Regions from separate parts of the Rhizobium sp. 01N48 genome, predicted to be linked through region 2. Evidence: predicted binding sites of a transcription regulator. Region 2 holds the regulator's gene; each other region holds the start of a gene.

Region 1 (10,409 bases), on a different contig from region 2:
GCGTATAGACGCGGTAGGGCGTCCCGCCGCCTGTCTTCAGCCGCGACGGCTCATGCAGCAACTGGCCGGCGAAGCTCTGCGCATCGAGGCCCTGCTGCTCGAGCTCCCGCTTGATGCGCGTATCGATGGCGATGCCCGGCGGATCGTAGCGGCGGTTCCACATGACGGTGTCCGCACCCGTCTTCTTGATCAGGTCGACGAGCACATCGAGCGCATCGCCGCTCACAAGATTGAGCGAGCCGCCAAGCGCTTCGATCGATGCGGTGAGCGACATCAGCGAATGATGCAGCCACCACTCTTGCGCGCCGCCCAGAGGCCCGGTGCCGGAGGAGGAGGGCTCGCGGATATAGAGAGGAATGATCGGGCGTCCGGTGCGGCAGGCAGCATGCAGCGCATGATTGTCGTCGAGGCGAAGATCCTTGCGAAACCAGAGGATAAGCGGCTTTGCGGCATCGTCGGACAATGAATGTGATCCCCTTGTTCCTGTGTTGCTTCTGTTACGAAGCTACGGGGAGTGTGGATCAAAAGTTTCAGCCTGCATAAAGATTTAACACGGCACATCGGTAAATTATCCGACAGCATCGGTGGTTGCGCGCGTCGCGGGTCGCCTGGCGGGTTGATCGTCGCCCTCAGGCGAGATCGGCATGCCGATTTTTTCCCTCGTTCGCGCATGCAGGGATGCTCATTCCTTTAATCCACTAAAAAGATAGAGAATACTGCTCTCATCAGATGGCGGCCGGAGAATGCGGTCGCACAGGAGAGACGACGATGAGTATCATCAGGCATTTCGATCGCCTTTGCACCATCCGCGACCAGCTGGAAGCGAGGCTAGAGCTGCACGAGGCACGATACTGCTTTGGTAGTGAGGACATCGAGGATGGAACGGGCGCTGATCTGCGCGAGCGCATCATGCAGATGACGGACGAAATCTCTGCGCTCATGCACAGCCCGCGCTATTCCGATTTCTAGGAGAGGGCGATGACAGCGACACTGATCATTCCCGGGCTCAACGGCTCCGACCAGGGCCACTGGCAGCGATACTGGCTCCGCGACCACCCCGACAGCGTTCTGGTGGAGCAGGATGACTGGGACGATCCCTTGGTCGATCGCTGGGCCGACCGGCTCGAAGAGGCGCTCATCGAGCACGGCGAGGCCTATATTGTCGCCCATAGTCTCGGCTGCCTGCTGACGGCGAAGTTCGCCGACCGGCCATCGGCGCGCCGCATCAAGGGCGCGCTCCTTGTCGCCCCTTGCGATCTGCGCCCCACGGAACGGCGACACCCGGATGCCGCTATCCGTTTCGGGCCGATGCCCACAAGGGCGCTGCCGTTCCCCAGCATCACCGTCGGCAGCCTGAACGACCATTACATGGAGCTCGACCGCCTGACGCTCTACGCGCGTCTGTGGAAGACCGAGCTCAGGAACATCGGCCTTGCGGGCCACATCAATATCGCCAGCGGCTTCGGTCGCTGGACTGGCGGCTATGCGCTATTCGACAATCTCAGGGAGAAGGCGAAGGCGCCGCGGCGATACGTACCGGAACACGCGTCGCACACCTCGCTTGGCTGATCGCCATTGCCGTTCGATGTAATCGTCGGCGCCCATATCCCCCGAACGGTGAAGAGCCGAGCCTGTCGTAATGCTGTAATGTGGTCTTCATCGATAGCATGTGACGGATGGGAGGCCGGATATGTGGTATGAAGTTGCCTTGGCCATGACACTCGTGGCGTTTACGCTCAGCAGTTGCCAGACGGTGGTGACAAATACGCCGACGCAGATGTCGACGGCGAAAATGAACTGCGATCCCGCCACCAACCGCTGCCAGACCCCCGAATTCGGCATCAAGCAGAAGGCCCGCAAGGGCCAGAGGGTGTCATGGACGATGCAGCCGGCCGAGGGCTGGCGTCTGACGGGCAATCCCAAGACCACCTTCGCCGGCAAGGGCGTCTATGACGTGACCGTCACCGCATGGGACCCCAACTCGCTGACCTGCCAGTGGCACGCCGAGGGTGATTCCAAGCTCTTCGCCAGCGACGGCTGGGTCGCCGGATATTGCTACGCCGACGCCGAACTGATCCCGCCGCCGGCGCCGGTCAAGGTGCGTTCGACCAAGAAGAAGAGATAACGTCTTTGAGCTGACGGCTGTCGGCGGTCACGATCACGTGTTTTAGCGGGGCCGAACGGAAAGCGGCCCCGATGCCATTGACAAGCACGACTGTCCGGGCGGAAACGGTTGCAGCAACAACCCCCAGAGGCGCGCTGTCGGCAGCGGGCCGGACAGTCTTCTCATGGATGCATCAGCACTTCACCAGGATAGCGTTCTGCGCCATCCCGGCTATCTCAATTTCGCGGCTTCCCGCGTCTTTTCCTCTCTCTCCTTTCAGTGCGTCGCCATCGCCATGGGCTGGATGATCTACGATCAGACCCATAGCGCCTTTGCGTTGGCCATGGTTGGACTCTGCCAGTTCCTGCCGATGGTGGTTCTGACCTTCGTGGTCGGCCACGTCGCCGATCGTTTCGACCGAAGGCGCATCGGCCTGATCTGCCAACTGATCCTCGCCACCGTGTCGGCCGCACTTGCCGTCGCCACCTGGCAGAACTGGCTGACGCCGGCGGGCATCCTGACGGCGGTGACGATCATGGGCGCGACCGTCGCCTTCGAGCGTCCGACGATGGCAGCACTTCTCCCCAGCATCATGCCGCCCTCGCTGCTCCAGCGCGCGGTGGCGACCTCGACCTCGATGATGCAGACGGCGCTGATCGTCGGCCCGTCGCTGGGTGGCCTGCTTTATGGCGTCGATGCCGTCGCCCCCTTCGCCGTGGCCGCCGTCCTGTTTGCCGTTGCAAGCGTCAACGTCATCTCGATCCGCATGGAATGGACGCCGAGCAAACGCGAACCGGTCACGCTCGCCTCGGTCTTCGCCGGCGTTTCTTTCATCAAGAGCAAGCCCGTGATGCTCGGCACGATCTCGCTCGACCTGTTTGCCGTTCTGCTGGGCGGCGCCACGGCACTGCTGCCGATGTTCGCCAGCGATATCCTGCATGCCGGCCCTTGGGGACTGGGCATGCTGCGCGCGGCCCCGGCCGTCGGCGCGCTCACTATGTCGATCGTTCTGGCAAGACGCTCGCTGACCAGCAAGGTCGGGGCGAAGATGCTCGCGGCGGTCGCCGTGTTCGGCGTCGCGACGATCATCTTTGCCGTATCGACGAATATCGCGCTGTCCATCATCGCGCTGCTGGTGGTGGGGGCTGCCGATACGGTCAGCGTCGTGGTGCGCAGCTCGCTGGTTCAGCTCCTGACCCCGGATTCGATGCGCGGACGTGTGAACGCCGTCAACTCGCTCTTCATCGGCACTTCGAACCAGCTTGGCGAATTTGAATCGGGCATGCTGGCCGGCATGATGGGTCCCGTCGCCGCCGGCGTTATCGGCGGGGTTGGAACCATCGTCGTGGTGCTTCTGTGGACGCGGCTGTTCCCGGATCTTCGCAAGGTCGACACGCTGCAAGGGTAGGGTGCCAAACCGCGACAAGCATTCGCCAATCGTGACCCAAGAAATTTACGTGGCGTTTGGCGGATGCGCGCTAGCTTAATAGCAGAGACAGTTTCGAGGAGAGGTGCATATGAAGCGAATTTCAAACGTCGTGGCCGCGATCGCGCTGATCGGCCTTTCGGCGCTCACCGCAGGGTGTGCGGGCTACCCGACCTCCGCGGGGTCGGCATCCGGCTATGTGCCTGGCGATTCCATGAACCGCGCCTGCTCCGATGGCTTCAGGCCGAACGAAGGACGCTCCTGCGGCTATTGATATCGCCGCTTCGTCTTTATCCCCGTGGCTCGATCGCCCACGGGGATGAAACAATCGCACCGCCGCCGAGAGAACCTCGGTGCTAAACCTATCGCTTTGATTTCGGAAAAGAAAAAGGCCTGCATTTTTCAACGCAGACCTTTTAGAAACTGGCTCCCCGGGCCGGATTCGAACCGGCGACCTGTCGATTAACAGTCGAATGCTCTACCGCTGAGCTACCAGGGATCACCGCTCGCCGCGGTGTGAGTGGGCTAATACAAATGCTTGCTCGATTTGCCAAGCGGTTTTTTCAAAAAAATGACATCTCCTTGCAATCATTCAGGTTATCCCCACATGCTGTGGATGACCGAGACCCCGAAAAACACCGCCAAACGCTTTGGCATCGATCACACCACCGGCCACATCGTCATGGGGCCGACCCGCATTCCGCTGCCGAAGTCGCGCATAGCAAGGCTTTTGATCGGCGGACTGCTGATTTTTGGCGGATGTCTGGGCTTTCTTCCGATTCTCGGCTTCTGGATGATTCCCCTCGGCGTGCTGGTGCTGTCGCACGACCTGCATGTCGCGCGGCGAATGAGACGACGATTTTCGGTTTGGTGGCACAGGAGGCGGAATTCCGCCTCCTGATATCAATCGCTCAGGCGAAGAGACCGGCGATCCAGTAGAAGGCTGCCGCAATCAATGCGGCGGCCGGCAGCGTCACTACCCAGGCGACGACGATATTGCCTGCAAGTCCCCAGCGCACGGCAGACACCCGCCGCGCCGCGCCGACGCCGATGATCGCGCCGGTGATGGTGTGTGTGGTCGAGACGGGGATGCCGAGCCAAGTGGCGCCGAACAGCGTCAGCGCGCCGCCGGTCTCCGCGCAAAAGCCCTGCATCGGGTTCAGCCGGGTGATCTTCGATCCCATCGTATGCACGATGCGCCAGCCGCCGAACAGCGTGCCCAGCGCCATCGCCGACTGGCAGGAGAGCACCACCCACAGCGGCACATGGAAGCTGCCGCCGAGATAGCCCTGCGAATAAAGCAGGATGGCGATGATCCCCATGGTCTTCTGTGCATCATTACCGCCGTGTCCGAGCGAATAAAGCGACGCCGAGACGAACTGCATGATGCGGAAGGTGCGGTCGACCGCGAACGGCGTCTGCCGCACGAAGAGCCATGAGACGATCAGAACCAGGAACAGCGCCAGGAGGAAGCCGATCATCGGCGACATGACGATCGCGCCTGCGGTCTTCAAGAGACCGCTCCACACGATCGAGCTGAAGCCGACCTTGGCGAGCCCAGCGCCGACCAGCCCGCCGACCAGCGCATGCGACGAACTCGACGGTATGCCGAACACCCAGGTGACGATATTCCAGATAATCGCGCCCATGAGCGCCGCGAAGATCACCATGGGCGAGACGATGGCCGGATCGATGATCCCGGTCCCCAGCGTCTCGGCGACATGCAGCCCGAAGAACAGGAAGGCGATGAAATTGAAGAAGGCCGCCCAGGCAACGGCGAACTGCGGCCTCAGAACGCGCGTCGAAACGATCGTTGCGATCGAGTTCGCCGCATCATGCAGGCCGTTCAGGAAGTCGAAGAACAGCGCGACCGCGATCAGCCCGACAAGCAGCGGGAAGGCAAGGGTGGCGTCCATCAGACGTTCTCGATCACGATGCCGCTGATCTCGTTGGCGACGTCCTCGAAGCGGTCGACGACCTTTTCGAGCTCGCCGTAGATCTCGCTGCCGATGATATAGGCCATCGGGTTGGTGGCGCCGTGCTTGTGGAAAAGGTCCTTCAGCCCCTGATCGTGCAATTCGTCCGACCGTCCCTCGATCCGCGTTACCGCCTCGGCGATCGCCGTCAGGCGAGGGGCGTTGGCGTTGATTCGATCGAGCAGCGGAATGGCCTCGGCGATCATATGCGCGGCCTCGACGATCGTCTTACCCATCTCCTGCATCACGGGATCGAAACTCTTCTGCTCGAACAGGCGGATGGTCTTGACCGTCTTGTGCATCATGTCGATCGCGTCATCCATCGACTGGATGAGGTCCTTGATGTCGACCCGATCGAACGGCGTGATGAAGCTGCGGCGAACGGCGAGCAGCACATCGCGGGTGATATCGTCAGCTTCATTCTCAAGCGTGACGATGCGGGCGCAGTGCTTTTCGGTGTCGTTTCCGGAAAGCAGTTCATTCAGCGCTTCGGCCGCACCCACGACTGTTTTCGCGTGCTGCGCGAAGAGATCGAAGAACCGGTCTTCCCGTGGCATGAGTTTCCGAAACCAGCTCAGCATAGTATCCATCCATGAAAGGGTATTGTCATAAAACTGTCATAAAGCAGCGACCAGACCAAAGAAAGTGCCGGGCGGTCATTCGGGCGCGCAGGGTTAACCCTCACGAAATCGCCGTATTCGCTGACAAATTCTGAGCAAAACCAAACGATTGGAACGAGTTGCCGGAATGCGCGTTATCCCGCCATGAGACAACGAACAAAGCATCTCTGTGGATTGTGAGGTCTGAAATGAAGAAACTGGCCATTATCGCCGTGGCGTTGATGACATGTCTGGGAGGCATATCTCCAGCCAGCGCGTTCGACGTCAGGGGAAAGCAATATGACTCTATCTTGGGAGCGAACCCTGCGGACGTGAACCGCCGCAATTGGGATCGATGCGGCCCGTATCGTAATTGTAACGGCAACCGTGATCGCTATCGCTACAGCGATCGTGGTCGTGACCACTATCGCCGCGACTACAACCGCTACGACGACCGCTATTATCGCCGTCATAGCGACAACACCGGCGCTATCATCGGTGGCCTGGCCGCAGGCGCCATTATCGGCGGCGCACTCGCGGCTCAGCCTCGCTATCGTTCCGGCGGTTCGCATGTGGACTATTGCTACAGCCGCTACCGCTCCTATCGCGCCTCAGACAACACCTACCAGCCCAACTACGGCCCCCGCCGTCAATGCGTAGGCCCGTAATGGAGCTAAGTCGAAGATTGGACGACAATGATGAACCTGATCGCTAGATAGCGGTCAGGTTTTTTAGTGCTGAGCGCGCGGGTTTGGACGTGCGAGCGCGCATCGGCCGTGCACGGCTAGAGCGTCACATATGAGCACATCATTTTTCGGTGAGAATTTGGAGGCCTCGCCCGGAATTGAACCGGGGTGCAAGGATTTGCAGTCCTCTGCGTCACCACTCCGCCACGAGGCCTCACGACGCTTACTTTCGAAAGCGTGGGCGGCATTTAGAATGAATAGAAAACAAGCGCAAGGGGGTTGTTCAAAATCCTGGGGGATTTCAGGCGCCAAAGTGAGGTATGGGACATCACCCGACGAACGGCCATCCAAGAATGGGCACCAATGCCCGTTTTGACGCGGTTGGCTTCTGTCAGTTGCCGCGCTGCAAGGAAACGAGCGGCGATACGCCATTGGTCGCTACACCAGGCACACTGGCATGCACGAGCGGTATCATCACGACAATTGCAAGCAGGCCTCCGATAAAGAGACCGCCCAAGAGAGCTGACTTCGCCATGATACCCCGCTGGCTTCGTTCTTAGTGGTTCAAGTCATCGCTAATAAAGCTGACGACCACCTGAACGTCGTGGTTGCGGGAGGCGATCTCCAAATCTCAGCTTGTCTCTTTTCCGAGCAACCCGCAGCACATGATCGCGATCAGCGCGGCGACGATGAAAAAGTCGAACAGCGAGAAATATTCAGCTATGACTGACATGGTCTTCTCCTCCTTATTCCTCCGGTTGCAATATTATCACAATCTCATGAACGTTTCCATGGATTGTTCTTGAGTCATTGAGGGATTGGGTTCGCCGTCCGAAATCTTGCTGCAGTCGCTAAGGAAGCCTTGAAAGCCGGTTCCCCTGCGATTAAGACACGGGTGAGCAATAAGCGCTTTTCATTGGGCGAGAGGACACTATGAATTTCGAGACGGCACGCGCCAACATGGTCGACAACCAGATCCGCACCACGGATGTCACCTCTCATTCCGTTCAGGCCGCTTTCCTTGCCGTGCCGCGTGAGGCTTTCGTCCCGGAAAAGTCCAAGGCGATCTCCTACATCGACACCGACGTCGAAATCTGTCCGGCCGCAGCCGGCAAGCCGGCGCGTTTCCTGATGCAGCCGTCGCCGCTCGCCAAGCTGCTGCAGCTTGCAGCCGTGACCAAGGATGACGTCGTTCTCGATGTCGGCTGCGGCACGGGTTATGTTTCTGCACTGTTCTCCAAGCTCGCCGGTTCGGTCGTCGCTCTCGAAGAAGACGAAGCGCTTGCCGCTGAAGCAACGGCAAACCTTGCCGATTATGCCAACGTCTCCGTCGTAACGGGATCGCTTGAAGCCGGCAGCGCCAAGGGCGCGCCCTACGACCTGATCTTCGTCAACGGCGCGGTGGAGGAAGTTCCGGCTTCGCTGTTCTCGCAGCTGCGTGAAGGCGGTCGCCTTGTCACCATCAAGGGATATGGCGGCTCGGCGCGCGCGACGGTGTTCGTCAGCGAGCGCGGCGCGGTCTCCGAAAACGTCTTCTTCAACGCTTCCGTCAAGCCGCTGCCGGGTTTCGCCAAGGCACGCGAATTCGTGTTCTAAGCGACACGCGACATGGGTTGTTTACGATGCGGGCGCCACTGGCGCCCGTTTCTGTTTCAGGCGAACCGTCGAAGCAGTCATTGACCTTTGAGAAAACTGTGCAAAGCGGCAGTCATTTGATTCGCGATGATTTTTTTCCCCGATCGGCTATCCTACAGTCTGGGTGATTCGGATGCCGACACCTCGCAATCCGGTCGTTGTTTGAGAATAACGGGGATAGATATGGCTCAGCCAAGCGTAGCGCGTGAACCGTCCATGGAAGAAATCCTGGCGTCGATCCGCCAGATCATCGAAAGCAATGAGCCGGGCGCGGGCAGGGCACTCTCCGCATCGCTGCCGCCTGTTTACGGTGATGATGAAGACGACCACGGCTCCGACATTCATCTGACTGTTGATCAGGCCTATGCCGGCGTGGAATTCCCCGATCCCGCACCGCAGCAGACCGATCCGCGCTTCGTAGCCGCCAATTCCGCAGGCTCGGCGCCCGCGCAGGAAGCACCGCGCGCCGCCATGTCGCTCGCCGATGTCGCCGCCCGCGTTCGCGCCGCCTCCGAGCGCAACACGCTGCAGCCGCAGCGCGAACCGCCCCTCGAGTTCCGCCAGCAGCCGGCGCCTGTCGCACCGGCTCCCGTCATGGAAGCGCAGCCGCAGCAGGCAGTCGAGGAGCATTCGGTGATCCACCACGCCGCCCCGGCGCCTCAGCATGCGCCCGAGCCCGTGCCTGTCGAAGAGCCAGCCGCAGTGGCGTTCGAGATGCCGCCTCAGCAGCCGGTCGCAGAGTTTGAAACCGCTCGGCCCGCTGCAGCGCCGGTTCAGGAGCAGGTTGCCATCGCTCCGCCCATGGCCGCCTCGCCAATGGCTGCAGCACAGCCGCTCTACGCCGAGCCGGTCTCCGCGCCGCTCTCGGATCGCCTTCTGCCGAGCCTGATGGAAGAGACCCAGCAGTCGCTGCTGTCGCAGGATGCCGGCCTGCAGATCGCCCGCTCCTTCGAGGAACTGGCCGCCGCCATCGATGGCGCCGAGCGCCGCTCGCTGGACGAGATCGCCGAAGACATGCTGCGCCCGATGCTGCGCGACTGGCTCGACGACAACCTGCCGACCCTGGTCGAGCGCCTCGTGCGCGAAGAGATCGAGCGCGTGGCGCGCGGCCCGCGCCGCTGATCGGATCCGTCGCTTTTTACAAAGAGCCGCTCCGGTCACCGGGGCGGCTTTTTTATTGACTTGCTGGCGGGCATCCTATTTACAACCCGCATCCAGAAAACCTCCAGATTTGGTCCAAAAATGCTCGAAAAGACCTACGATTCCGCAGCCGTTGAACCGAAGATCGCCGCGAAATGGGACGAGGCGGACGCTTTCCGCGCGGGCGCCAACGCCAAGCCGGGCGCTGAAAGCTTCACCATCGTGATCCCGCCGCCGAATGTGACGGGTTCGCTGCACATGGGCCATGCGCTGAACAACACGCTGCAGGACATCATGGTCCGCTTCGAGCGCATGCGCGGCAAGGACGTGCTGTGGCAGCCGGGCATGGACCATGCCGGCATCGCCACGCAGATGGTCGTCGAGCGCAAGCTGATGGAACAGCAGCTTCCGGGCCGCCGCGACATGGGCCGCGAAGCCTTCATCGAAAAGGTCTGGGAGTGGAAGAACGAGTCGGGCGGCCTGATCTTCAATCAGCTGAAGCGCCTCGGCGCCTCCTGTGATTGGTCGCGCGAGCGCTTCACCATGGACGAGGGTCTCTCGGAGGCCGTCCTCGAAGTCTTCGTCAGCCTCTACAAGGAAGGCCTGATCTACAAGGACAAGCGTCTCGTCAACTGGGACCCGAAGCTGCTGACCGCGATTTCGGACATGGAAGTCGAGCAGCTGGAGGTCAAGGGCAATCTCTGGCACTTCCGCTATCCGCTGGAAGCGGGCGTCACCTATCAGTACCCGATCGCTTTCGACGAGGAAGGCAAGCCGACGGAATTCGAGACGCGCGACTACATCGTCGTCGCAACGACCCGTCCGGAAACGATGCTCGGCGAT
Region 2 (10,409 bases):
CGCCACTACGCGCGCGAGGCGAGGGTTCATGTGCGCGGAAGAGGCGGAAATCGCGCCGCCCTTGCCCGCCGCGTCGCGGCCCTCGAACAGCGCCATCACGCGCTTGCCGGTCGCCTGCAGCCAGAACTGTACCTTCACCAGCTCGATCTGAAGCGCCTTGAGCTCTTCGAGATACTCTTCTTCCTTGAGCTTCTTGTTGTAAGGGAAGTCGCCCGATTTCAGCGCCTCCTCGTCCACCCAGTCGGGCAGCACCGGATCGTCCACGTCGAAAACGCGCTTCTTGCCCTTGATATCCAGTTCGACTGCTCTGCTTTCGACATCTTCCGACATGGCGATCCTCCTCGGTATGTGCGTAGCTGCCAAGGCGAACATATTTCCTTTTGAAAATCAAACCTCTCGTCATCGGTAAAAATTATGTGCGCAGTCGGGGTGCATTGTCGGTTTGCTGGCGGCATCGGTAAACTTCTGTCATGAAAGAGCGCTATCAGGCGAAGTTTGATAGCCAACGAAGAACGAATCGACGTCGCGAGGGGCACTTGGAACAGCAAACGCCATGGACGGCCAAACTGGCGGCAAAGCTCCGTCGGGAGAGCTTCGTGCTTCTCGTCGCGCTGGCGATTGCCTTCATCGCGGTGACCGCCGGCATGAACGGCTGGGGCGTGCTCGGCCTGCTGGCGATCATGCTGCTTGCCATCATGTGCTCGTCCGAGCCGCGCCCCCGGGTCGCCACGGCCCCGCCGGCGTCCGAGGTCGAGGAGCCGGCCGCGCGCAGTCTTCTGCCCGAGGTGTCGGCGACGCTTTCGGCGCTCGACATTCCGGTCATGGTGTTGGCCGGCGATGCCTCCGTGCTGTTCCAGAACCGCGCCGCTGAAAAGGCCTTCGGAGAGATGGTCATCGGCGCGCATATCTCGGCGCGGCTTCGCTCGCCCGGTATTCTCGATATGGTCCGCGAAACCATCGTCACCAATGCGCCGAACCAGATCGAGCACTCCGAACGGCTCCCGTCGGAGCGCGTCTATATTGTCCGCAGCTCGCCGGTCGAGCTTGGCGGCGTCGGCGGTGCAAACCATGGCGCAAGCGAGCGACTTTTCGTTCTGTCCTTCCGCGACATATCGGAAGTTCGCCGCATCGATCGCATGCGCTCGGATTTCGTGGCCAACGCCAGCCACGAGCTGCGCACGCCGCTCGCCTCGCTGCGCGGCTTCATCGAAACCATCCAGGGGCCGGCGAAAAGCGATTTCAAGGCGCAGGAACGCTTCCTCGGCATCATGTTCGATCAGACCACGCGCATGAGCCGGCTGGTCGACGACCTCTTGTCCCTGTCACGCCTGGAACTGAAGTCGCATATCGCGCCGGATGAGAAGGTGGATCTCGTGCCGCTGCTCGGCCATGTCCGGGATGCGCTTCTGCCGCTGGCCAACGATGTCGGCGTCGATATCCAGTTGCACCTGCCGGAAGGGCGGGCCGAGGTGGCGGGTGATCGCGACGAACTCGTGCAGGTGTTTGAAAACCTGATCGAAAACGCCTGCAAATATGGCCAGGAAGGCAAGGTCGTCGAGGTCTTCCTGAAGAACGGCCCCAGCGGACCTGTCGAGGTTACCGTCGTCGACAAGGGGCCGGGTATCCCGGCCGAACACGTACCACGCCTGACGGAGCGCTTCTATCGCGTCAGCATTGAGGATAGCCGCTCCAAGAAGGGCACGGGCCTCGGGCTTGCCATCGTCAAGCACATCCTCACGCGCCACCGCGCCCGCCTGATCGTCAAGTCCGAGGTCGGCAAGGGAACGAGCTTTACCGTCCGGTTTTGACATAAAAGGCCGTCCGGTCTTTGTGGGTCATGATTTTATCTATGTATTTCAATTGCATAGACTGTCATAAATGTTTCACTGAACTGACATAAAAGCTCTTGTCATCAGAGGCTAAAGAATGCGTGCCGCTGACAGAGACGGCACCGTCAAAGGGCCGTTCAGGCCCCACCCAGACAGTTATAAGCCCGGGAGACTATTATGAACGCTTTTAAACTCACGGTCGCTGCACTTGCTGCTTCCGCCGCTTTCGCAGGCGCGGCTGTTGCTCGCGACCAGGTCCAGGTCAGTGGTTCGTCCACCGTTCTGCCTTACGCCAAGATCGTTGCCGAAACTTTCGGCGAAACCTTCAAGGACTTCAAGACGCCGGTCGTTGAATCCGGTGGCACCGGCGCTGGCCTCAAGGAATTCTGCAAGGGCGTAGGCCCTGACACGATCGACGTTGCCAACGCTTCGCGTCCGATCAACGCCAAGGAACTGGAAGCCTGCAAGACCGCCGGCGTTACCGACATCCAGGAAGTCAAGATCGGCTACGACGGCATCGTCTTCGCAACCGACTCGTCCAACCCTGACGTCGCTTACGAGCCGGCCGACCTCTACAAGGCTCTCGCTGCTCAGGTTGTTGTCGACGGCAAGCTCGTCGCAAACCCCTACAAGAAGTGGTCTGAAGTCAACTCGAAGCTCCCGGCTGTTGATATCGCTGCCTACATCCCCGGCGAAAAGCACGGCACCCGCGAAGTGTTCGAGCTGAACGTTCTCGCTGCTGGCTGCAAGGATAGCGGCGCTCTCGACGTGATCTCCAAGGAAATCGCTGACAAGGCTGCTCAGAGCAAGGCTTGCGTTGCAGTTCGTAAGGACGGTGCTGCAGTCGACATCGACGGCGACTATCCGGAAACGCTGGCACGCATCGCTGCCAACAAGACCGGTGTTGGCGTATTCGGCCTTTCCTTCTACGAAAACAACGCTGACAAGCTGAAGGTCGCTACCGTCAAGGGTATCGTTCCGAGCCCGGAAACGATCGCTGACGGCACCTACCCGGTTTCCCGTCCGCTGTTCTTCTACGTGAAGAAGGCTCACCTGGGCGTTATCCCGGGCCTGAAGGAATACGTAAACTTCTTCGTATCCGACCAGATGGTTGGCCCTGACAGCCCGCTCGTCGAGTACGGTCTGGTTGCTGCTCCGGACGCTGAGCGCGAAGCGACCCGCAAGGCAGTCGAAGACGGCAAGACCATGTAATAAACTTTGCCGGCGCGATCCAAAGGGTCGCGCCGGCATCGCCTTTGTCCGCTCTAAGGGAGCGGTGAAGCTGAACTACTCCATGATTGGAAGCCGAAATGGCCGAAGCGCCGTTTCGCTCTTGGGGGCCGAGGGCCTGGGGGACCTTAACGAATGAGTACATCCGTCTTACTCTTGTGCCTCGTTGTGCTTGGCGCGGTTGCCTTTGTGGCAGCACGCAGCCGCGCGACGGCGCTTGCCGGAGGTAAATCCTCGGCACTGCACTCCCGGCCTGGCTACTACGGTGCCTATGCCGCAATCTGGGCTATCCTGCCTGCGCTCATCGTTCTGTGCGCCTGGCTTGCGATCAGCCCCTCCATTATCGAATCCTCCGTTCGCGGCGGCTTTCCCGAAGACGTCAAGGCTCAGTCTGCGGCTCAGCAGAACCTGAACTACGGCATGGTCAGCGCCATCGCCCGCGGTTTGCCTCAGCTCGCGAGCGAAGACGTTGCCGCAGGCGTCGGCGATCCCGCCGGTCTCCAGGCCAAGCTCGCCGCCAAGGGCGTTCCGCTCGCCGGCGTTCCGCAGCCTTACATGATCGAAGGCGCTCAGAAGCTGAACACCGAGAGCGGCATCAGCCGCTTGATCATGACGCTGGTCGTTCTCGCGCTCGGCGTTGCCGGTGGCTTCTATGCCCTGCGCGAAGTCGCTCCCCGTTTCCGGGCCCGCAACCGCGTTGAACGCGTCATGCTCTGGGGGCTGCTGCTCGCATCCTCCATCGCGATCCTGACCACTGTCGGCATCGTCATGTCGATGCTGACGGAAGCAGCCCACTTCTTCGCTGAAGTTCCGGCCGCCGACTTCTTCTTCGGCACCGTCTGGGATCCGCGCTTTGCCGGCGCCGGCAGCTCGTCCTTCGGCCAGTTCGGTCTGATCCCGCTGCTGCTCGGCACGCTCTACATCGGCCTCGTTGCCATGCTGGTCGCTGTTCCGGTCGGTCTCTTCGCGGCCATCTACATGGCGGAATACGCGGCTCCCAAGGTTCGCGGTATCGCCAAGCCGCTGCTCGAAGTGCTGGCCGGTATCCCGACCATCGTCTACGGCTTCTTCGCCCTCATCACCGTCGGCCCCTTCCTGCGCGACCTCTCGTCCCAGGTGAACGGCCTTCTGACCGGCGACTACAGCAACTTCATCCAGGCACAGAGCGTTCTGACCGCCGGTATCGTCATGGGCATCATGCTGATCCCATACGTCTCCTCGCTGTCTGACGACATCATCACCGCCGTGCCGCGCGCCCTGCGTGACGGTTCCCTCGGCCTCGGCGCCACGCGTTCGGAAACGATCAAGAAGGTCGTTCTCCCCGCCGCCCTGCCAGGTATCGTCGGCGCTCTCCTGATGACCGCCTCGCGCGCCATCGGCGAGACCATGATCGTCGTGCTTGCGGCCGGTGTTGCAGCCCGCATTCAGATCAACCCATTCGAGCCGATGACGACGGTGACGGTCAAGATCGTCAACCAGCTGACGGGTGACCTTGAGTTCACCTCGCCGCAGACGCTGGTTGCCTTCGCGCTTGGCATCACGCTGTTCTTCATCACGCTTTGCCTTAACATCTACGCGCTCTTCATTGTGCGCAAATACCGGGAGCAGTACGAATGACGGACGTTGTTTCCTCCGGACAGGGCGTCGTCGTCTCCAAGGCGCCGGCCCGCCGCGACATCGGCATCAAGCGTCGCTACGCCGCCGAACGCCGCTTCCAGGCCTATGGCATCGCTGCCATCTCCTTCGGTCTGATCTTCCTGGCCATCCTGCTCACGACGGTTATCCGTCAGGGCTACACGGCCTTCGCGCAGACCTCGATCACCCTGCCGATCGAGTTCTCCGAAAAGGTGCTCGACCCCAACAACAAGCGCGCCACCGACCCGTCGGTGCTGATCGCCGCCAACTATCCGGTGCTCATCCGCGACGCCATGGTCAAGACGCTCGGCATCAATGCTGAGAGCCGTCCGGAAACGCGTGATGCCACCGCGATGATCTCCAAGGGTGCACCGATCGTGCTTCGCGACATGGTCGTCGCCGACCCGTCGCTCATCGGCAAGACGGTCAACGTCACGCTTCTCGCCGACGCCAACGTCGACTCGGCCAACAAGGGCCAGATCGACCTGACGGTTGACGAGAAGAACCGCAAGGTCAACGACCGCCAGGTCGGCTGGATGCAGCAGATGGCCGCCAGCGGCACGCTCCACAAGGAGTTCAACACCGGCCTCTTCGTCAACGGCAACTCCAGCCGTCCGGAAGCCGCAGGTCTCGGCGTCGCCCTCATCGGCTCGCTTTACCTGATGCTGATCGTTCTTGCCCTGTCGCTGCCGATCGGTGTCGCCGCTTCGATCTATCTCGAAGAGTTCGCGCCGAAGAACAAGCTGACCGACCTGATCGAGGTCAACATCAACAACCTCGCGGCCGTTCCCTCGATCGTCTACGGTCTGCTCGGTCTCGCCGTCTTCATCAACTTCGCAGGCCTGCCGCGCTCCGCGTCGCTGGTCGGCGGTCTGGTGCTGACGCTGATGACGCTGCCGACCATCATCATCGCCACCCGCGCAGCCCTGCGCGCCGTGCCCCCTTCGATCCGCGCAGCCGCTCTCGGCCTCGGCGCTTCGAAGATGCAGATGGTGTTCCACCACGTCCTGCCGCTGGCAATGCCTGGCATCCTGACCGGCACCATCATCGGTCTGGCGCACGCGCTCGGTGAAACCGCGCCGTTGCTCCTGATCGGCATGGTCGCCTTCGTTGCCAATGCGCCTGCCACCCCGATGGATCCCTCCACGGCTCTGCCGGTGCAGGTTTACATGTGGGCAAACGAAGCCGAACGCGCCTTTGTCGAGCGCACGTCCGGCGCCATCATCGTCCTGCTCCTGTTCCTGATCGTCATGAACCTCGGAGCCATTCTCTTGCGTCGTCGCTTTGAGCGCCGCTGGTAAACGGAGTAAACATCATGAACATGTTGACGGAAGCAGCAGTTGAGAAGGCGCTAGACCAGAAGATGAATACCATTCCGTATAAAATGATCGGCCAGGACGTCTCGGTTTACTACGGCGAGAAGCGTGCGCTTTTCGACGTGAAGCTGAACATCCGCGAAAACACCGTGACGGCTCTCATCGGTCCATCGGGCTGCGGCAAGTCCACCTTCCTGCGCAGCCTGAACCGCATGAACGACACGATCGACAACTGCCGCGTTACCGGCAAGATCACGCTTGATGGCGATGATATCTACGATCCGGATATCGACGTCGTCGAACTGCGCGCCCGCGTCGGCATGGTGTTCCAGAAGCCGAACCCGTTCCCGAAGTCGATCTACGAAAACGTCGCCTACGGCCCGCGCATCCACGGTCTCGCCAAGGCGAAGGCCGACATGGACGTCATCGTCGAGCAGAGCCTGCAGCGCGCCGGCCTGTGGAACGAGGTCAAGGACCGCGTGCATGAAGGCGGCACCGGCCTCTCGGGTGGTCAGCAGCAGCGTCTGTGCATCGCCCGCGCGATTGCCGTCAGCCCCGAAGTCATCCTGATGGACGAGCCCTGCTCGGCGCTTGACCCGATCGCGACCGCCAAGGTCGAGGAGCTCATCCACGAGCTGCGCGAAGCCTACACGATCGTCATCGTCACGCACTCGATGCAGCAGGCAGCCCGCGTTTCGCAGCGCACCGCCATGTTCCACCTCGGCAACCTCGTCGAGGAGAACGATACCGACAAGATGTTCACCAACCCGGATGATCCGCGCACCCAGGATTACATCATGGGCCGCTTCGGTTGATCTCCGAAACCGGTAAACCTCAGGACATTCAAGGATAAGCCCCATGGCATCGACACATATCTATTCCGCCTATGACGATGATCTCAAGTTCCTGACGCGCCGCATCTCCGAAATGGGCGGCCTCGCGGAACAGATGGTCGGCGACGCCGTTCGCGCGCTCGTCAACGGCGACACTTCGCTCGCCCAGAAGGTCATCTCCGACGACGTGATCCTCGATCACGCCGAGCGCGAGATTGGCGAAAAGGCGATCATCACCATCGCCCGCCGCCAGCCGATGGCCGCCGACCTTCGCGAAATCATGGGCTCGATCCGCATCGCGGCCGATCTCGAGCGCGTCGGCGATCTTGGCAAGAACACCGCCAAGCGCGTCATCGCGGTTCAGAGCACGGGCGTTCCGCGCAAGCTCGCCCGCGGTCTCGAGCATCTCTCCGAACTGGCGCTCGTCCAGCTCAAGGAAGTTCTCGACGTCTACACCAGCCGCGTTGCCGATCGTGCCAAGTCGATCCGCGAACGCGACGAGGAAATCGACGCGATGTACACCTCGCTGTTCCGCGAGATGCTGACCTACATGATGGAAGATCCGCGCAACATCACCAGCTGCACGCACCTTCTCTTCTGCGCCAAGAACATCGAGCGCATCGGCGACCACGCCACCAACATCGCAGAGACCATCTACTACATGGCTACCGGCGCCCAGCCGGAAGGCGAGCGTCCGAAGGACGACACCGCCAACACCGTCGGCGCGGTCACGGAATAAGCGTTCCGGACCCACGCCCCCAGGAGACCGAGACGAATGATCCCAAGAGTAGCAGTCGTTGAAGACGAAGAAGCACTGAGCGTGCTTCTTCGCTATAACCTTGAGGCCGAAGGCTTCGAAGTCGATACCATCCTTCGCGGTGACGAGGCCGAGATCCGGCTGCAGGAACGCACGCCTGATCTTTTGATCCTCGATTGGATGCTGCCCGGCGTATCCGGCATCGAGCTCTGCCGTCGCCTGCGCATGCGCCCCGAGACGGAGCGCCTGCCGATCATCATGCTGACCGCCCGTGGCGAGGAAAGCGAACGCGTTCGCGGCCTGTCGACCGGCGCCGACGATTATGTCGTCAAGCCGTTTTCGACGCCTGAGCTCGTTGCCCGCGTCAAGGCGATGCTGCGCCGCGCCAAGCCCGAAGTGCTCTCCTCGCTGCTGAAGTGCGGCGATATCGAGCTCGATCGCGAAACCCACCGCGTTCACCGCAAGAGCCGCGAAGTCCGCCTCGGACCGACCGAATTCCGCCTGCTGGAATTCCTGATGTCGTCGCCGGGCCGCGTCTTCTCCCGCTCGCAGCTGCTCGATGGCGTCTGGGGCCATGACATCTATGTCGACGAACGCACCGTCGATGTGCACGTCGGCCGCCTGCGCAAGGCGCTCAACTTCTCCAACATGCAGGATGTCATCCGCACGGTTCGCGGCGCCGGCTATTCCATGGAAGCGTAAGGCGCTTCCATTCCATCCGATCCAACGAAAAACGGGCCCCGCGAGGGCCCGTTTTCTTGTGTTCCTTATCCGGCTTTCCGGGTCATGCGACCCGGTTGGCTGCCTTGCGGCGCTCGTTGACCGGCTGGTAGGCCATGCGCTGGTGGTAGGTGCAGTATGGCGAGTTGTCAGGGGACTCGCAGCCGCAGAAGTGGAAATCGTCAGTCAGCGGATCGCCGACCGGCCACTTGCACGTACGCTCGGTCAGTTCCGTAAGGCCGAGGCGGCGCGAGATCGGAACGACAACGTTGGAAGCCGGACGGTAGCGGACTTCCTCGATCGCATCGATGTCCATCTCTTCCTTGAGAGCCACTGCGCCCTGCGGGCGGGCAACGGCGCGGCTTGGCGAGATGCGTGCGGAATTGAAGTTGCTGGCAGCGCGCGGGGTCGAAACCGCCGGGCGCTTCGGCGCTCTGGTCGCGGTCGTCGTGCCGCCGGCCTTGGCGCGGCCAGGCAGGTTCAGGCGGTGGACCTTGCCGATGACGGCGTTGCGGCTTACACCGCCAAGTTGTGCCGCAATCTGGCTGGCGCTCAAGCCTTCGGCCCAAAGCTTCTTCAGTCTTTCAACGCGCTCGTCTGTCCAGTTCATGCCCTGTCTCCGCCTTATTGCGTTGGTGTAGGCAGAATCCTTCACCCATGGCACGGACGTGTCCGGACCAAGAAACGCTTGCTCGATTTTGGTGACTAGTTCCGCCGCATGCAGTCTAGTAATTGAGTTTTAACCTAGAGTGAGGGCGACTCCGTGACAAGAGTCGGTTGAATCGCGGCGAATCGATTTCTCGGTTTTCCCCAACTTGCTGGGTGGTAGAGTCATTTCTGCAACATTAGCTGTTGATAGCTCGCCGGCGCCCCGATGCTTGCTTGACGCATGCGGCAAAAGCTCAGTTTTGTTGACATCGCACTGCGAAAAGACAATAGTGCCCCTCGCCGCCGAAAGGCGGCATTTTTCATTTCCGGGCACCCGCTTTTTAGCCGGAGTCCGGGCCTTTGTTGAGCGAATGACAGGAGATCGCGCCATGGCTGAAGCCGCGCCGCTTTATGATACCTACTCTCGTGCCCCGCTGCGGTTCGAGCGAGGAGAGGGCGTGTGGCTGATCACCGAAACTGGCGAGCGATATCTCGATTTCGGCGCGGGCGTTGCCGTGACCTCCGTCGGCCATAGCCATCCGCACGTCGTCGGCGCGCTGAAGGATCAGGCCGAGAAGGTTTGGCACCTCTCCAACATTTACGAAATCCCCGGCCAGGAGCGCTTTGCCAAGCGGCTGACCGATGCAACCTTCGCGGATAAGGTGTTCTTCACCAATTCCGGCGCCGAAGCGCTGGAATGCGCGATCAAGACCGCGCGCCGCTACCAGTATTCGAAGGGCCATCCCGAGCGCTTCCACATCATCACCTTCGAAGGCGCCTTCCACGGCCGCACGCTGGCAACGATTGCCGCCGGTGGCCAGGAAAAGTATCTCGAAGGCTTCGGCCCCAAGACGCCCGGTTTCGACCAGGTTCCCTTCGGCGATATCGAAGCCGTCCGTGCCGCGATCACCGATGCCACGGCCGGTATCCTGATCGAGCCGGTACAGGGTGAGGGTGGTATCCGCCCGGCGACCACGGAATTCATGAAGGCGCTGCGCCAGCTCTGCGACGAAAACGGCCTGCTTCTGATCCTCGATGAGGTTCAGTCCGGCGTCGGCCGCACCGGCAAGCTCTTCGCGCATGAATGGTCCGGCGTGACGCCCGATATCATGGCGGTCGCCAAGGGCATCGGCGGTGGTTTCCCGCTCGGCGCATGCCTGGCAACGGCCGAAGCGGCCTCCGGCATGAAGGCCGGCACCCATGGCTCGACCTACGGCGGCAACCCGCTCGCCATGGCCGTCGGCAATGCCGTGCTCGATGTCATCCTCGAGGAAGGCTTCCTGCGCCACGTCAACGACGTCGCGCTAGTCTTCCGTCAGGGCCTTGCATCGCTGAAGGATCGTTTCCCTGATGTGATCGAGGATATCCGCGGCGAAGGCCTGATGCTCGGCGTCAAGGCGGCTGTTCCGTCAACTGAGCTGTTGCAGGCCATCCGCGCTGC
Region 3 (10,409 bases), on a different contig from region 2:
AATAGTGATAGTAGCCACCGCCGTTTGCGCAGGAGCCCATCGAAATGACGTAACGCGGCTCCGGCATCTGGTCATAGACCTTGCGGAGCGCCGGCGCCATCTTGTTGGTCAGCGTACCAGCGACGATCATGACATCAGACTGGCGCGGCGAAGCGCGCGGAGCAACACCAAAGCGCTCCATATCGTACCGCGGACCGGAAACCTGCATCAGGCCTTCGACGGCGCAGCAGGCCAGGCCGAACTGCATCCACATCAGCGAGCCGGTGCGGGCCCAGGTGATCAGATCGCGAGTGGACGTGACCAGAAAGCCCTTGTCGGCCAACTCGTCATTGATCTCACCGAAGAAAGCACTGTCGCTGCCAACAGGCTTGCCCGTTGCAGGGTCGATGATGCCTTTCGGATGCGGCGCGACGAGCGCCTTGTCGCTTGGGGCTACTCCCATTCCAGGGCTCCCTTTTTCCACTCATAAATAAAGCCGATGGTCAGCACGAGAAGGAAGACCATCATGGACCAGAAGCCGAACCAGCCGATCGCGCCGAAAGAAACGGCCCACGGGAACAGAAAGGCGACTTCGAGGTCGAAGATGATGAAGAGAATCGACACCAGATAGAAGCGGATATCGAATTTCATGCGGGCGTCGTCGAACGCGTTGAAGCCGCATTCGAAAGCCGAAAGCTTTTCAGCATCAGGCGCCTTGTAGGCAACGGCGAACGGCGCAATGAGCAGCGACAAGCCGATTACAAGGGCGATGGCAATGAAAATGGCGATCGGAATATAGGAACTGAGAAGTCCAGTCATCAGGTTCATCCCTGCTTGCCGCCTGCGCCGGGAGGCGCGGCCTGAGCATTTGCCCGGCAAGCGAACGTGCGTTGCAACAAGCCGTGGTTAGCGCAGCCACAGCCAATGCGCAAGAGTTTTAGCGTGTCAATTCCAATTGCACACGTGCGACATTATTAGCCACGCACATTGTTTTTGCGACAAATCAACGCACGGCGCGCGATCTTGCATGCCAGCCAAGCATTTATTGCATGACTGAGGGGCTTTTATGAGTGAAAAACGAAGGATTTGGCGAGGCCCGGCCACGAACTCACGCCGCCGAACAGCCTGAAAACTAAGGCATATCCACTGAGCGCCCTCAATCGGCGCGCGGAAGGAAGCCAGAACCGTCCCATCCCTATCTATCTGATATGCAATCATCATTTCCGTTCAAAAGCCGCACGGAACGCGCGAAGCACTTCTCTTGAGCGCAGGGCGGCGGGGCAAAATCGGTGATTTTGCGGCAGCTGGGCGCGCGTTTCCGCATCGTGAGGCAGTGAAATGCGGATGAGCCGGAGGATCGGCTGCGATTCGATAGCAAAGCTGCGCCAATCGGGTCGCTATGTCGCAGGCCCAACGGCTAAATAAAGGGCATTTCGGCCAGTCGATAATGCCTGCCTCCGCGTCACCGAGCAGGCCGCGCAGGGTGATAAGGCGGGTGTGCGACGAGCGCTTCAGACACACTCCTGAGACCCGCGATTCCGGACATGCGCAAACGCTACTTAAAGCCAGGAGTTGAGCGGTAGCGCCTCACCGATCAAGACCATTCCGACATCTATTTATCGGCAAGCAGCGGATTGAGTGCGACAGGGATAAACCGCTTTATCCGCATCCGAAGACGCATCAGGTCGAGCCGGACATCGGGAGACATTGGAAGGGCATCTGAGGCGGCTATTGGCGGGCCACGCAGCGCCGCCTACCCTCTTGGCAGCACTAGCGCCACGCAAAGGCATGGAGATGCGCACCAGACCAAAAGAGTGCAAGGCGCGGCACGCAGCCGATGGGCCGAAAGGGGCGCAAGCGCACCTTGTGGGTGATGTATATTATGGAGACATTCTGGAAGAGAATGGCGCGAGTGACGGGGCTCGAACCCGCGACCTCCGGCGTGACAGGCCGGCACTCTAACCGACTGAGCTACACCCGCGCATTTTCAGACTGCGTTGTTCCGGACTGTGCTTTTCAGCACTTACATGAAATGGCGCGAGTGACGGGGCTCGAACCCGCGACCTCCGGCGTGACAGGCCGGCACTCTAACCGACTGAGCTACACCCGCATTCATTTCAAGCAATCCGGATGCTTTCGCGTCCGTGTCAAAGCAGCTTGCCGCTTCGATGAGCGGCTAACTACGGGGTTCGCATTTGAGTGTCAAGCAGGTTTGGAGACAAAACGATGACAGCCTGCGATTTGTTTGTGGGTGAATGAAATCAGATCGAAAATCGCCTGCATATAAGAACCGTTTCCGGCGCTGCCGCTCCAAATATCCGCTAGCGAACGATCCTATCACGAGCTCCCCTTGGCCCTCCCCTCGTCGATTTTTCTTTTCCACAGACGGAATTACCGAGAAACCGGGGCATTGGCGGAGGCCGATCGAAAAAAATCAAAAAATCTTCACAAACGCTCTTGCGGTTTGTCCGCGATCCGCATAGATCACGGCCATCGACGCGGCGGACATGATCCGCACCGCGGAGGGCGATTAGCTCAGTTGGTAGAGCGCCTCGTTTACACCGAGGATGTCGGGAGTTCGAGTCTCTCATCGCCCACCATTTTCTCTCCCCTTTATGTGATTGATCGACCGGCAGCTTTGATTTTGCTGCGGTTGCTAATCCCGTTTCCGGCGATTAGGTTCCGGCCAAATCGAACGGCACCTCATGTGCTTCAGGCGGAGATAGAATCATGAAAACACGCGAAGATCGCCAGGCACAGCGGGCAGCCATGCCGCGCGCACAGCTCAGCGCCCACCACATGGAAAACGCGCGCCTGCTGCCCGATCGTGGCGAATTGCTCTATCGTATTCCCAATGGCGGCGTCGGCGTCGAGATCGGCGCGGCTTTCGGGGAGTACACGGCGGAGATTCTCGAAAAGAATCGCCCGGCTCAGCTTTATCTCATCGATCCCTGGAGCATGGACCGCTACAGCTCCGGCCTCGACCAGATCCATACGCAGTTCGGCAAGCAGATCGAAAGCGGGCAACTGCACCTGATGCAGGGCACATCGTTGGAAAAGCTCGCCGAGTTCGAGGACGATTTTCTCGACTGGGCCTATATCGACACGGATCACTCGTTCGAACTGACCTGGCAGGAGCTTTTGCTCTGCGACCGCAAGGTCAAGCGGACCGGCCGCATCGCTGGTCATGACTTCTGCACCGGCAATACGGTGAAGCCGATCGTCTATGGCGTCGTCGAGGCCGTCACCAAGTTCTGCAAGGATTATGGCTGGCAGTTCGAATTCCTGACCGTCGAATCGCATGCGCACTTCTCCTTCTGCCTGAAGCGGCTCTGAGTCGCCCGGCGATCGTCGGCATTGATCCGTTCCCCTCGCGCAGGCGTAAGCGCTGACAGGCCGATTTACGGCCAGCGAAGGGATCGATCATGCGCAACGCGCCTCTTCTTGCCGTCCTCCTCACTCTGGCGAGCCTGCCCGCAACCGGTGCCGCGGCTCGCGACTTTCGACTGGAGGACTTCTTTGCCGGAAAGAGCATTGCTGTTGGCCGTTTCCAGGCGATCAACGGCGTTGACCGCAGCTTCAAGGTCAGGCTGACCGGTCGCTGGAACGGCAAAATCCTGACCCTTAGGGAGGATTTCGCCTATGCCGATGGTGAGCGCGATCGGAAGACCTGGCGCTTCACCAAGACGGCGCCGAGCGCCTATACGGGAACCCGGGAGGACGTCGTTGGAAAGGCGATGGTCAAGATCGACGGCAATGTGGCGCGGTACAGCTATCTGGTCGATATCGATCCAAGCGCCAAAGAGAATATCGTGAGGTTCCACGACACTTTGCGGCTGATGCCTGATGGAACATTGCTCAACACCGCGTGGGTCAGCAAGTTCGGATTTCCGGTGGCCAAGGTGCGGGTCGACTTTACCCGGCAGCGGTAGCGACAGGCGCCGCACGCTGCCCTATCTGTTCCTCTGGGCGCTTGTCGCCGCTGTTGTCGGCTGCTAGTGCCGTGGTCGACGATCACGAGGAGGATTTTTCATGAAGCAGCATTCTTTCGGCCACCTGCCCCATACGGTGAGCAATATCGGTTTTGGCGCATGGCAGATCGGCGGCGCCTGGGGCGATGTCAGCGAGGCTGATGGACGCGCAGCACTCAATGCGGCGCTCGATGCCGGCATCACCTTCATCGACACCGCCGACGTCTATGGCGACGGCCGTTCGGAAAAGATCATCGCCGATGTGCTCGAGAGCCGTGGCGGCGAGCGGCCGATGGTCGCGACCAAGGCCGGCCGGCGGCTCAATCCGCATGTGGCGGATGGTTACACCAAGGCCAATCTCGAGGGCTTCATCGACCGCAGCCTGAAGAACCTCAAGGTCGACAGCCTCGACCTCGTGCAGCTGCACTGCCCGCCGACGGAGGTGCTTTATCGCCCTGAGGTGTTCGAGGGACTGAACGAGCTGCAGAAGGCCGGCAAGATTCGCGGCTATGGCGTCAGCGTCGAGAAGGTCGAGGAAGCGCTGAAGGCGATCGAGTTCCCCGGCGTGGTCAGCATCCAGATCATCTACAACATGTTCCGCCAGCGCCCGAGCCATCTGTTCTTCCAGGAGGCGCGGCAGAAGAACATTGCCGTTATCGCCCGCGTGCCGCTGGCAAGCGGTCTGCTCTCCGGCAAGATCAGCCGCGAGACGACTTTCGCGAGCGACGACCATCGCAACTTCAATCGCCACGGCGAAGCATTCGATGTCGGCGAGACCTTCGCGGGGGTTCCTTTTGAAGTCGGCCTGCAGGCGGTGGAAGAGGTTCGCAAGCTGGTTCCCGAGGGCGCCACGATGGCGGCGTTCGCGCTGCGCTGGATCCTGATGAGCGACGCCGTCACGGTGGTCATTCCCGGCGCCCGCAATGCAGAGCAGGCGAAGGCCAATGCTGCGGCCGCCAGCCTGGCGCCGCTGACGCATGAGGTGATGGCCGCAAGCCACGAGATTTACGACCGGCTGATCGCGCCGCATGTGCATCAGCGCTGGTAACAGCTGTAACTATTTCACCAAACAGAAATGGCCGGGCATCGACCCGGCCATTTCCTTATCTGGGCTTTGCCCGGATTACTTCTTTTCAGCGTAAGCCTTGATGGCGGCGGCGACTTCGCCCTGTGCCTTCTCGGCGTTTTCGAAGCCGTTCAGTTCGACAACCTTGCGCTTGGCCGGCAGCTGCTTGTAGACACGGAAGAAGGCCTGCAGGCGCTCCTGCTCGATCTCGGGAAGATCAGAGATTTCCTTGATCTTGTCGTAGCTCGGATCGATGTCGCTGGCCGGAACGGCAACGACCTTGTCGTCCTGCTCACCGCCGTCGATCATCTTCAGCATGCCGATGGCACGAACCTTAATGATGGCGCCCGGAACGACCGGCTCGCGGGTGTAGACCAGCGCATCGAGCGGATCGCCGTCACCACCGAGCGAGCTGGTGATCGAGCCGTAGTTGGCCGGGTAGATGACCGGCATCGACTGGAAGCGGTCCACGACGATGTGGCCGGTCTTGGCGTCGATTTCGTACTTGGTGAAGCTTCCCTGCGGAATTTCGATCGCCGTGAAGAACTCCTTGCTGTCGTCCTTCGGCTGCGGATAGTCGAGATAGGAAACGTAGTCGGAAGCGGCGGCGACGCCGGCCGTGAAGAGAACGGCAGCGGCCGCGGAAATAATGGTCTTCATAAGAGATACCCCCAATTGGCATTGCGAAGAAACGCCCTTCGCCTATGGGGTTTGCATTACAGCGATGTGACATATGCCGGGCGCTCGGGATCATCCACATGACAATCGCGTGAGCGCCCGAAGCAGCGCTTATGCGGTTCCGCGCTCGCGCTTCATCTCGTGGCGCATGAGGAACAGCGAGGCGCAGAGGATCAGGGCGGCGCCGAGCCACAAATAGCCAGCCGGCGCATAGCCGAAGACCAGCCAGCCGGCGAGAACGTTGAGCGGCAGCTTCAGATCGTCGAAGGGCTGGACATAGGCGGCATCGGCGGCGCTGTAGGCGAGCGTCAGAAGATACTGGGCGATCGCCGTCAGCAGGCCAGCCGCGACGAGCAGCATCAACACCGTGCCTGTTGGCATCGCAAAGCCTGCCGCAAAGGCGAGACCGCCGTTGACGGGCGTGAGGAGCACGAGCAGCCACACGGTGATCGTCTCCGGCTTCTCGATCCCCGTCAGGCTCTTGGTGATCAGCGACGAGGCGCCCCAGAGCAGTGCCGACAGGATCGGCAACAGTGCCGCCCAGCTGAAACTGTCCGACCAGGGCTGCAGGATGATCATGGCGCCGGCGAAGCCACAGGCCGTGGCGCCCCAGCGCACCGCCCCTACCCTTTCACCGAGGAACAGGCGGGCGCCGAGGATGATGAAGAAGGGCGAGGTCATCACCAGCGCGATCGCCTGCCAGATCGGCACGCTTGCAAGCCCCGCGACCCAGGTCTGGACGCCGAGGGCGGCCAGCACGACGCGAACGATGTGGCGCCAGGGGTATTGGGTGCGCATTGCGCCAAGGCCGGTCTTCCACAGGAAGGGCAGCGAGAAGACGAGCGCGAAGGCATATTGCCAGAAGGCCACTGAGGCCGACGGAAAGGCCAGGGTCATCGTCAGCCATTGGGTGACGACGTTGAGAACGGCAAAGGCGATGCCGGCAAGCACCATCCAGCTTGCGCCGGCGAGTGCACGCGATGCTGATATGGAAATCGGGGTAGTCTGATTCATGTCATTCATCCGAACAAAAGGACCAACATAAATCAGGACGCATGAACGCGGGTGCCGACGCGGCGGACGACCCGCCCCGCGATACCCTGCTCATTCTCTTTCATCCGGACTATGACCGTCGGCTCCGGAATTCAACCGGATCTGCTGACCCTTCTCACCTGAGGTGAAAAGGCGCTCGCGGGCTCAAGCTTGCGCTCTTACCGCCGGTGGGGAATTGCACCCCGCCCTGAGAATGATCCATGCGTAGTTGAAAGCCGCGATCGCGGCAAGTCTCGCAAATGCGAAAAGGGTCCGGCTTTCGCCGAACCCTTCGAATACTTGTGCTGCCGGTCTCGTTGCCCGGCTGCCAAGCAAATCCAATCAGCCGTTGACGGCTTCCTTCAGGCCCTTGCCGGGCGTGAACTTCGGCACGTTGCGTGCCGGAATGTCGACTTCAGCGCCGGTCGACGGATTGCGGCCCTTGGTGGCAGCGCGATGGGAAACGGTGAAGCTACCGAAACCAGCGAGGCGAACGTCGCCCTTGCCCTTGAGTTCAGCCTGGACAACTTCGAAAACAGCGTCGACGGCCGAAGCGGCATCGGTCTTCGAGAGTCCTGCCTTTTCGGCAACTGCGGACACGAGTTCATTCTTGTTCATGTTTCCACCCCTTTCAAATGGTTCGAAACGACTCAAATCTATAGCCGGGCACGGAATATGGTGCATCAGGCCCGCCGCACCCCAAAGAGCCTGCAAATAAAGGAAAAGCAAGCGTCTCCGTACGGTTTTCACAAAAAAAGGCTGGCAAAAATGCCAGCCTTTTCAGGGTTTTTAAGCAATAGGGCACGAATGTGGCAAACAAGGCTCAATGAGCGATGGAAGTGCCGCTTTCGTCGTGCCCTTCGACCGTTGCGATAACAGGCGTTTCCACCGTGCCATCCCACTCGATCGCCTCCGGTCTGCGGACCAGAGCATGCTTGATCACCTCGCCCATACGGGACACTGGGATGATCTCCATGTTGTTCTTCACGTTATCCGGGATCTCCGCCAAGTCCTTGGCGTTTTCTTCCGGGATCAGAACAGTCTTGATGCCGCCGCGCAGTGCGGCGAGCAGCTTTTCCTTCAATCCGCCGATCGGCAGGACGCGACCACGAAGCGTGATTTCGCCCGTCATCGCCACGTCCTTGCGAACAGGGATACCGGTCATGATCGAGACGATCGCGGTTGCCATGCCGACGCCGGCCGATGGGCCGTCCTTCGGCGTCGCACCTTCCGGCACGTGGACGTGAATGTCCGACTTGTCGAAGCGCGGCGGCTCGATGCCGAAATCGACAGCGCGCGAGCGGACGTAGGACGCCGCCGCAGAAATCGATTCCTTCATCACGTCCTTCAGGTTGCCGGTGACGGTCATGCGACCCTTGCCCGGCATCATGACGCCTTCGATCGTCAGCAACTCACCACCAACCTCGGTCCAGGCCAGACCGGTGACGACACCGACCTGATCCTCGCCCTCGGCTTCGCCGTGACGGAAGCGCGGAACACCCAGATAGTCCGAAATGTTCTCGGCGGTAACCGCGACCGATTTCGTCTTACCCTTGATGATCTCGGTGACCGCCTTGCGGGCGAGCTTCATCAGTTCACGCTCGAACGAACGGACACCGGCTTCGCGTGTGTACTGCTGGCTGATCGCCATCAGGGCATCGTCCGAAACCGAGAATTCGTTCGGCTGCAGAGCGTGTTCCTTGATGGCCTTTGGCAGCAGGTGCCGCTTGGCGATCTCGCGCTTTTCGTCCTCGGTGTAGCCGGCGATACGGATGACTTCCATGCGGTCCATCAAGGGCGCAGGGATGTTCAGCGTGTTCGCCGTCGTGATGAACATCACGTCCGACAGATCGTATTCGACCTCAAGGTAGTGGTCCATGAAGGTCGAGTTCTGTGCCGGATCCAGCACTTCGAGCAGAGCCGAAGACGGATCGCCACGGAAGTCCTGGCCCATCTTGTCGATTTCATCGAGCAGGAAGAGCGGGTTGGACTTCTTCGCCTTCTTCATCGACTGGATGACCTTGCCGGGCATCGAGCCGATGTAGGTGCGGCGGTGACCGCGGATTTCAGCTTCGTCACGAACGCCACCGAGCGCCATGCGGACATACTCACGGCCGGTCGCCTTGGCGATCGACTGGGCGAGCGAGGTCTTGCCGACACCCGGAGGGCCGACGAGGCACAGGATCGGACCCTTGATCTTGGTCGCGCGAGCCTGGACAGCCAGATACTCGACGATGCGCTCCTTGACCTTGTCGAGACCGAAGTGATCGGCTTCGAGGATCTTTTCGGCGTTGTTGAGATCCGTCTTGATCTTCGACTTCTTCGACCACGGAATACCGAGCAGCCAATCGAGATAGTTGCGCACGACGGTGGCTTCCGCCGACATCGGGCTCATCTGACGCAGCTTCTTCAGCTCGGCATCGGCCTTCTCGCGACCTTCCTTCGAGAGCTTGGTCTTGGAGATGCGCTCTTCCAGTTCGGCCATCTCGTCGCGGCCTTCCTCGCCGTCGCCGAGCTCCTTCTGGATCGCCTTCATCTGCTCATTCAGGTAGTATTCGCGCTGGGTCTTCTCCATCTGGCGCTTGACGCGCGAGCGGATGCGCTTCTCGACCTGAAGGACCGAGATCTCACCTTCCATGAAGCCGAGCGCCTTTTCGAGGCGTGCCTTGACGCTGGTGGTTTCCAGCATCTCCTGCTTCTCGGTGATCTTGATCGACAGGTGCGAGGCAACCGTATCGGCCAGCTTCGAGTAGTCATCGATCTGGCTGGCGGCGCCAACGACCTCGGGCGAAATCTTCTTGTTGAGCTTCACGTAGCTCTCGAATTCGGACACGACCGAGCGGCTCAGCGCTTCCAGTTCGACCGGATCGTCGTGCGGCTCTTCAAGCACATGACCGAGCGCTTCGTAGAAATCCTCGCGGTCGGTGTAGGCGTCGATTTCAGCGCGCGCGCGGCCTTCGACGAGAACCTTGACGGTTCCATCGGGAAGCTTCAGCAGCTGCAGAACATTGGCGACGGTGCCGACATTGTGGATGGCGGACGGTTCGGGATCATCGTCGCTGGCATTGATCTGCGTGACGAGCATGATCTGCTTGTCCGAGCCCATGACCTCTTCGAGCGCGCGGATCGATTTCTCGCGGCCTACGAAGAGAGGTACGATCATGTGCGGAAAGACCACGATGTCGCGCAGGGGCAATACTGGATAAGCGGTGCTCGCAACTGACGTTTTCTTCGTCATTTTATTTCCTTTCCATCGTCCCGTTGCCGGGCTCTTCTGGCGCGACCGTTTGGGACCGGCCGCACTCTCACTTGGATTAACAAGTGGAGGTTCTGACTATGCTTTTCAAGCTGCCACATGGCCCGTGTCCGCTTGGACATGACAGCTATGCTACAACGGAACACCTCACTATGTCGCGCCTAGCTGGACCGGCGCTGACCATTTCCGAACCGGCTAAAATACAACGCCGAAACACACCAACGGAATCATTGCATAATTGCCAAGGGCGGATGAATTCGCAACGGCAACGAACGTGGTTTCAGGCGTCATCAGCAAGTTTTATCGGCATTTGGAGATGCCGCGAACGGTTTTTCAAATAGAAAGGGGCCTGCCAACGGCAAGCCCCTTAAATTCACGGTTCGTATCGCGCTGATACTTAGGCCGAGGCGTTGGCCTTTTCTTCCTG

The links. The regulator PhoB, encoded in region 2, activates phosphate uptake and scavenging genes when phosphate is short. The targets are predictions, from matches to a motif close to TGTCATNNANCTGTCAT.
Region 1: the regulator PhoB is predicted to act here: its motif matches at 6,111-6,127, upstream of AC1DOG_RS14810 (DUF47 family protein).
Region 3: the regulator PhoB is predicted to act here: its motif matches at 5,732-5,748, upstream of AC1DOG_RS11305 (inorganic diphosphatase).

The regions. Positions count from the first base shown of each region.
Region 1 covers NZ_JBFTQT010000007.1:21,713-32,121, forward strand. The annotation lists gene AC1DOG_RS14765 (cryptochrome/photolyase family protein) at 1-463, opposite strand, end outside; gene AC1DOG_RS14770 (hypothetical protein) at 769-969, shown strand; gene AC1DOG_RS14775 (alpha/beta hydrolase) at 979-1,569, shown strand; gene AC1DOG_RS14780 (hypothetical protein) at 1,691-2,125, shown strand; gene AC1DOG_RS14785 (MFS transporter) at 2,289-3,512, shown strand; gene AC1DOG_RS14790 (hypothetical protein) at 3,622-3,804, shown strand; tRNA gene AC1DOG_RS14795 (tRNA-Asn) at 3,955-4,029, opposite strand; gene AC1DOG_RS14800 (hypothetical protein) at 4,138-4,431, shown strand; gene AC1DOG_RS14805 (inorganic phosphate transporter) at 4,442-5,446, opposite strand; gene AC1DOG_RS14810 (DUF47 family protein) at 5,446-6,087, opposite strand; gene AC1DOG_RS14815 (BA14K family protein) at 6,315-6,773, shown strand; tRNA gene AC1DOG_RS14820 (tRNA-Cys) at 6,932-7,005, opposite strand; gene AC1DOG_RS14825 (protein-L-isoaspartate O-methyltransferase family protein) at 7,725-8,387, shown strand; gene AC1DOG_RS14830 (PopZ family protein) at 8,610-9,548, shown strand; gene AC1DOG_RS14835 (valine--tRNA ligase) at 9,669-10,409, shown strand, end outside.
Region 2 covers NZ_JBFTQT010000003.1:400,759-411,167, reverse strand. The annotation lists gene ppk2 (polyphosphate kinase 2) at 1-330, opposite strand, end outside; gene phoR (phosphate regulon sensor histidine kinase PhoR) at 537-1,808, shown strand; gene AC1DOG_RS08415 (substrate-binding domain-containing protein) at 2,007-3,041, shown strand; gene pstC (phosphate ABC transporter permease subunit PstC) at 3,195-4,676, shown strand; gene pstA (phosphate ABC transporter permease PstA) at 4,673-5,995, shown strand; gene pstB (phosphate ABC transporter ATP-binding protein PstB) at 6,010-6,825, shown strand; gene phoU (phosphate signaling complex protein PhoU) at 6,869-7,582, shown strand; gene phoB (phosphate regulon transcriptional regulator PhoB) at 7,619-8,302, shown strand; gene AC1DOG_RS08385 (GcrA family cell cycle regulator) at 8,385-8,930, opposite strand; gene AC1DOG_RS08380 (aspartate aminotransferase family protein) at 9,358-10,409, shown strand, end outside.
Region 3 covers NZ_JBFTQT010000004.1:417,201-427,609, reverse strand. The annotation lists gene AC1DOG_RS11345 (NuoB/complex I 20 kDa subunit family protein) at 1-442, opposite strand, end outside; gene AC1DOG_RS11340 (NADH-quinone oxidoreductase subunit A) at 433-798, opposite strand; tRNA gene AC1DOG_RS11335 (tRNA-Asp) at 1,884-1,960, opposite strand; tRNA gene AC1DOG_RS11330 (tRNA-Asp) at 2,013-2,089, opposite strand; tRNA gene AC1DOG_RS11325 (tRNA-Val) at 2,504-2,579, shown strand; gene AC1DOG_RS11320 (class I SAM-dependent methyltransferase) at 2,710-3,315, shown strand; gene AC1DOG_RS11315 (DUF3833 family protein) at 3,405-3,911, shown strand; gene AC1DOG_RS11310 (aldo/keto reductase) at 4,012-4,998, shown strand; gene AC1DOG_RS11305 (inorganic diphosphatase) at 5,074-5,676, opposite strand; gene AC1DOG_RS11300 (DMT family transporter) at 5,806-6,708, opposite strand; FMN riboswitch at 6,797-6,946, opposite strand; gene hupB (DNA-binding protein HupB) at 7,069-7,344, opposite strand; gene lon (endopeptidase La) at 7,550-9,964, opposite strand; gene clpX (ATP-dependent Clp protease ATP-binding subunit ClpX) at 10,380-10,409, opposite strand, start outside.